DNA from 2 places in the Anaerobacillus sp. 1_MG-2023 genome. Region 1 is predicted to be linked to the other one. Evidence: riboswitches for the same ligand, from Rfam matches in the RefSeq annotation. Region 1 holds a riboswitch; the other holds the start of a gene.
What was found. Region 1 has a riboswitch for FMN ahead of Q4550_RS11815 (ECF transporter S component). Riboswitches for the same ligand answer to the same signal wherever they lie in the genome.
Positions count from the first base shown of each region.

Region 1 (3,414 bases):
GTTATTATCTACGCCTCCTATTTCAATTAACATAGCATTAGGAGATATGTCCTGGTTGTAGATACCGTCTACCCCTTGACCTTTTTTCCCAATAACTCCCCTGCTGAGCCCAGGATACTTGGTCTTCAATTTTTCATGTAACTCTTTTGCAAGTGCTAAGTTTTTCTCGTAATTTGGATTCTCTTCTCCAATAACAAAGACCGTACGAGCATATTCCTCATTGTTAATTGTCACTGTCGTATCTTTTTCTCTTAAAGAGTCTCGATGAATATCAATAAACAAATTAAAATCATCATTTCCTGCCACAGCCGATTGTACGATTGTTCTAGACACATCATATGCTTTACCGTGTTCCCAACCTTTTTCATTTAAAAGCACGCCTATATTTGAGTCATCTACTTTTGCTCCAATCCCTCTCTCAGCCAGCTCTTCTCCAAGCAGCTTACCAACTAACGTAATGTTCGTTTTTCCATCATTTGCAAGATTAGCATTTTTGTTGCCTTCAAGTCCTAGTAACGGCAGGTATGATTCATAACTATGAGAGTGATAAATAAAAGCTACTTTTCGACCATTTGTTGTTTGAAGAGGAGGTGTTACTTGATCCTTGGAATCATTTATCTGTAATTTTTCAGTTGGAACTTCACGTTCTTTTAACAATTCATCTAATGCAGGAGTTGATTCAATAGGGAGATTGGTGAAATTCGTCCCTTCACCAGCTACGTGGATTTTAGCATCATATAAAGCAAACCCTGGTAGCTCCCCACCCAAAAGACTACGTATATCCCCGGGTTTCACACTCGTAATAAACTGAAAGGCAACTAAGGACAGCGCTGGCGGCTCACTTTCCTCTGGTAGTACTTGTGTCAAGTAATGGTTTTCCGTCCCCATTCCATAAACGAGAGCTTCAGTCGAGAAACTTGTAATCCAATCATGTAACACAGAAGAGGAGAGTTGATACTTCGTTTCTGATGAGGAAATCATACCTGCCACAATAAATAATAAAATAAGACCAACAATAGTAAAAAATGAAACCAACCTAATTTTATTATTGCTTGTACTACTAAAAAGACTTTGTGAGCTACTTTTCATTTTTTTCCCTCCCACTCCTTAAACGTCATACTCTATGTCTATGAATTCGCACCCCAAAATAGAAGATTTTTTCACTAGTGATCATAGAAACGCATACATAATTCAGGAAGAAATAAGCAAAATATATTTGATAATTGAATGTTTGAAAAGTATGATAAAGATGAGGATACAGGAGGTGAACAGAATGGGAAAATCATCCGCATATATTACTGCAATAATTTTGTTCCTAGTTATGGTTGTAGGCTTTACATACTGGCTTTCCACAACCGAAGAACATGCTGGTGGAAATGAAGCCGGCCATAGTGAACAGTCTGAAGAAGGCGGTGGAGATTCAGCTGGAGGAGAAGCCGAGAAAATCTTCTCTCAAAACTGTGCGTCATGTCATGGGGAAAACCTTGGAGGCGGTGCTGGTCCTGCTCTTGAAGCAGTAGGTGGCAAGTATTCAAAAGATGAAATTCTAGAAATAATCAAGAATGGTAAAGGCGGCGGTATGCCCGCTGGTGTCATTCAAGGTGAAGACGCTGAAAAAGTAGCAACGTGGCTCTCTGAGAAAAAATAATAGCGCTTTATTTTAAGCTCTCCCTCTTCAAAGAAGGAGAGCTTTTAAGTTTTTGACTGTGCTAGTTCCCCTCAAAAAAGAAAGCGTTATCATGAAATAGCATATGTTCAAGATGTTTTCATTGAGCTATCGCTACTTTCCCTGTATAATGAACTTGTAAATATTATAACGAACTATCTTCGGGGCAGGGTGTAATTCCCGACCGGCGGTGAAGGATAAGTAATTCCTCAAGCCCGCGAGCCTGTAATTTGGGCAGGATCTGGTGTGATTCCAGAGCCGACAGTATAGTCTGGATGGGAGAAGATGGTGGAGTAGTAAGCTTTCTTTGAATTATAACAGAAGCTTGCTTATTTCCCCATGCCGTAACCATGAGCCCCATACTCATGGTTTTTTGTGTGCACTGGGGCCACATCTCCTTTTTCGGTGGTTCGAAAAAAAGGGAGCAATGTCAAAATGAAAAGTGTTTCAAAAACGCAACGTATGATTGTCGTTGCGATGTTCAGCAGTATTTCTTACTTGTTAATGCTTTTAGATTTTCCACTGCCTGGATTTCCTGTTTTTCTACAAATAGACTTCAGTGAAATTCCAGCACTATTTGTTGCCATTCTGTATGGTCCAGTTGCAGGGATACTTGTAGAAGCGATTAAGAATTTCATTCATTTTGGAATTCAAGGAAGCTTCACCGGAGTACCAATTGGTCAAATATCAAACTTCATTGCAGGAGTTTTCTTGATCGTACCAACTTCTTTAATCTTCCGTAAATTTAATCAAACTCAGAAGGGATTAGCACTGGGATTGACGCTCGGAACGATTTTAATGTCGGCAGTGATGGGACTGTTGAACTATTTAATTATTCTTCCAGCATATACGTGGTTTATGGGCTTTGAAGAAATGTCTTCATCAGCTCGTCAGGCTCTCGTATTAACAGGAATTACACCATTCAACCTTGTAAAAGGCGCTATTATAGCAAGTATATTCGTTGCCTTTTTTATAAAATTAAAACCTTGGTTTGCTCGTCAAACGAGAGTTGCTTAAATATCAAAACCCGAATCTTACAATAAGATTCGGTTTTTTTATATGAATAGAAAACGAACGCTTAAGAACTGACTATTGTAAAAGGATTTTACCAATTTTTGTTGAAACAGTTACAAAAAGGTTTTTTATGGGGGGATACTATATGCTGTCATTAGAATGGTTAGAAAAATCAACAATCCTTGATCTTCAGCATGCAATGTTAGAAGACAAGCTTACTTCTCTGCAGCTCGTACAGTTCTATCTTGAACAAATCGCAAATTATAATCCACGAGTAAACGCTATACTAGAAATCAATCCTGACGCCCTTTTCATTGCAGACTCCCTTGATCGTGAACGCATACAAAATGGACCTAGAAGTTCATTACACGGAATCCCAATCCTGCTCAAAGATAACATCAACACCGATGACCACATGCATACAAGTGCAGGTTCTATGGCATTAGCTTCTTCTTATGGTAAAAATGACGCTTTTCTAGTAAAAAATCTTCGTCAGGCTGGTGCTGTGATTCTCGGGAAAACCAATATGACCGAATGGGCTAATTTCATGAGTGAAACAATGCCTAATGGATTTAGTTCAAGAGGCGGTCAAGTCTTTAACCCCTATGGGCCTGGAACACTTGACGTCGGAGGATCGAGCTCTGGTTCTGCTGTAGCTGTTGCCTGTCATTTCGCTACGGCTGCTATAGGAACAGAAACAAATGGCTCTATTCTTAGCCCATCAAGCTCCAATG
Region 1 covers NZ_JAUORD010000006.1:33,517-36,930, forward strand. Annotated here, with positions in the region: gene spoIIP (stage II sporulation protein P) at 1-1,089, opposite strand, end outside; gene Q4550_RS11810 (c-type cytochrome) at 1,322-1,648, shown strand; FMN riboswitch at 1,820-1,957, shown strand; gene Q4550_RS11815 (ECF transporter S component) at 2,102-2,683, shown strand; gene Q4550_RS11820 (amidase family protein) at 2,826-3,414, shown strand, end outside.

Region 2 (3,414 bases), on a different contig from region 1:
TACATTGAAGCTATGATTGAAACAATCAGAAATCAGGTAACAGGGCAAATGAACATGCCTGAGATCTGGATTGAACCTGGGCGTTCACTAGTAGGAGAAGCTGGACTAACGTTATATACGGTTGGTTCACACAAAAATGTTCCAGAGTTGAGACATTACCTCGCTGTAGATGGAGGGATGACGGATAATTTACGCCCTGCTCTCTATCAGGCAAAATATGAAGCCACAATAGCAAATCGAATGAATGAAGCAAAAGATCACCTATACTCTGTAGCAGGAAAGTGCTGTGAATCAGGTGATATGTTAATTTGGGATTGCCAGTTACAGCGAGCGATTGCTGGCGATACAATGGCTGTTTTTTCAACGGGGGCATATGGTTATTCCATGGCAAATAACTACAATAGATTACCAAGACCGGCTGTAGTTTTTGTTGAAAATGGTGAGGCAAACCTTGTTGTTGAGAGAGAGTCATACGAGGATTTAGTTCGACATGATTTGCCATTAAAACAAGCGATTATATCAAAATAATAGTTGAAAAGCATAAATGATATGGAACAGCTTCAGTCTGTGCTATAATGAAAGAGCTTTTAAGAAAATTGTTAGTGCAGGAGGATTTATTTATGAAAAAAGGAACAATTGCATTTGAAAATGGAGAAGTTATTGAAATTGAATTTTATCCAGAAGCAGCACCTAACACTGTTGCTAACTTTGAGAAACTTGCAAATGAAGGTTTCTACAACGGTGTGAACTTCCACCGCGTAATCCCAGGTTTTGTTGCTCAAGGCGGAGATCCTACAGGTTCTGGAATGGGTGGACCAGGATATACAATTGACTGTGAAACAGAAGGTAACCCTCATAAACACGTAGCAGGCTCATTGTCTATGGCACATGCTGGTAAAAACACGGGCGGCAGTCAGTTTTTCCTAGTTCATGAACCTCAGCCTCACCTAGACGGCGTTCATACCGTTTTTGGTCAAGTAACAGAAGGAATGGATACGGTTCTTCGCGTTAAACAGGGTGACGTAATGAAAGAAGTAAAAGTCTGGGACGAAGAATAGATCAGACTCTTAAAAACTTAATACTTTCCTTCGGGGTCGGGTGAAAATCCCAACCGGCGGTGATGACTAGCTTATGCTAGCTAAGTCCGTGACCCGGTTGCGTAAGCAAACGGTGGATCTGGTGAGAAACCAGAACCGACAGTATAGTCTGGATGGGAGAAGGAATAAAAGTGACCAATTTCCTTTTGAATCATAGATTCAAAAGGCTTATTTGGCATATGCTTTTGCCTCCCAGGACAGCTGTGTTTTGGGAGGCTTTTTTTGTTCTCCTTCTCAACCAATAATGGAGAGTGGAACAGGAGTAAATACGATGAATCATACGGATTTTATGAAAACAGCGATCGATATGGCTAGAAGTACGTTAGGTCAAACGCGTCCGAATCCCTCCGTAGGAGCCGTTATTGTTAATAGTGGGCGTATCGTGGGGATGGGAGCTCATTTAAGGGCTGGAGAAGGCCATGCCGAAATTCAAGCACTCAAGATGGCGGGCAATCAAGCAAGTGGGAGTACTGCCTATGTGACACTGGAGCCATGTAGTCATCATGGAAAGACGCCTCCTTGTGCTGATGCTTTAATTCAAGCGGGTGTCAAAGAGGTATTTATTGCAAGTCAAGATCCGAATCCCCTGGTCGCAGGAAATGGTGTAACTAAACTAAAGAAAGCAGGCATAGCTGTTCATATTGGGCTTATGGAAGAAGAAGCCTTACAGCTAAACCGGATGTTTTTCCATTACATTACACAGAAAAGACCATTTGTAACGTTGAAAGCTGCTACAACGCTTGATGGCAAAATAGCAACTCATTCAGGTGATAGTAAATGGATTACGGGGGAAGACTCGAGAAAAGATGTTCATGCCTTCCGTCATCAACATGATGCCATTCTTGTAGGTATTGGAACGGTCCTCTCTGATGACCCATCACTAACGACTCGTTACGGTGAAGGCCTATCGCCGATTAGAATCGTGTTAGATCGTCAATTGAAGATGCCTTCTGACGCTAAAGTAATAAGTGATGAGAATGCAGAAACATGGATCATTACAACAAAACGAGCTGCGCTAAAAAATAAGCGAACCTTCCCAAAACATGTTCAAATCATCGATGTCATAGATCCACTGCTCCCAATAGATAAAGTTCTTGACCTTTTAGGGGAACGAGAAATTACATCAGTATTTGTTGAAGGTGGTTCAGAAATACACGGTAGCTTTCTTGAATCACGATCTTTTCAACAAGTTATTACATACATTGCGCCGAAGCTTATTGGTGGGAGTCAATCTCCTACGGCTTTCGGGGGTACAGGTTTTCAAACGATGAATGAAGCGATCGATTTACAAGTGGATAGCGTAGAACAAATTGGAAATGATATTCGAATTATTTCATCAAGGAGGCTTTCTTAATGTTTACAGGTATTGTAGAAGAAATTGGAAGAGTTGAAAGTGTTCAACAATCAGGAGAATCCATTGCAATGCAAATTGCAGCGTCGACTATTTTAAAAGACGTTCATTTAGGAGATAGCATTTCGATAAACGGCGTGTGCTTAACTGTTACGACGTATACAGACTCTTCTTTTACCGTAGATATTATGCCTGAAACATTTCGTGCAAGCAGTCTTCGTCAGCTAGGACCAAACTCATCGGTGAATCTGGAGAGAGCTATGTCTGCAAATGGACGCTTTGGTGGTCATTTTGTTTCTGGACATGTTGATGGTGTGGGGAAAATTACTCGTGTAGAACAAATTGATAATGCTGTTTATTATGACATCTCGATTCCGCGAAACCTTTTAATTTACTTTGTTGAAAAAGGCTCAGTTTCTGTTGATGGTACTAGTCTTACGGTCTTTGGAATAGGGGAGCACTCTCTTACTATATCTCTTATCCCCCATACCGTAGAGGAGACGGTGCTTGGGAGAAAAAGAGTGGGAGATACAGTGAATATAGAATGCGATATGCTTGGTAAATACATTATGAAGTACTTGGAGCAAAGAAGCGGTTCAAAACCCGAACCTACTGCTTCACTCGGGAGTCAGTTTTTTGAAGATCATGGATTTAAATAATGGTACTATCAGGAGGGTCATCGTATATGTTCCATACAATAGAAGAAGCGATTTATGATTTAATGCAAGGCCAGGTGGTGATCGTTTGTGATGATGAAGACAGGGAGAATGAAGGGGATTTTATCGCTTTAGCCGATAAAGTCACACCTGAAACAATCAATTTCATGATTACAAAAGGAAGAGGCCTTGTTTGCACGCCGATTACGGAAGAGCGTGCAAATGAACTGAAGTTGAGCCCAATGGTAGATCATAACACAGATTCTCATGGTACAGCGTTTACAGTGAGTGTCGACCACAAAAGTACAAC
Region 2 covers NZ_JAUORD010000002.1:313,913-317,326, forward strand. Annotated here, with positions in the region: gene lysA (diaminopimelate decarboxylase) at 1-528, shown strand, start outside; gene Q4550_RS05400 (peptidylprolyl isomerase) at 621-1,058, shown strand; FMN riboswitch at 1,081-1,226, shown strand; gene ribD (bifunctional diaminohydroxyphosphoribosylaminopyrimidine deaminase/5-amino-6-(5-phosphoribosylamino)uracil reductase RibD) at 1,369-2,451, shown strand; gene ribE (riboflavin synthase) at 2,451-3,107, shown strand; gene Q4550_RS05415 (bifunctional 3,4-dihydroxy-2-butanone-4-phosphate synthase/GTP cyclohydrolase II) at 3,134-3,414, shown strand, end outside.
Region 2: it holds a riboswitch for FMN, as region 1 does, so the genes downstream of both, ribD (bifunctional diaminohydroxyphosphoribosylaminopyrimidine deaminase/5-amino-6-(5-phosphoribosylamino)uracil reductase RibD) here and Q4550_RS11815 (ECF transporter S component) in region 1, are expected to answer to the same signal.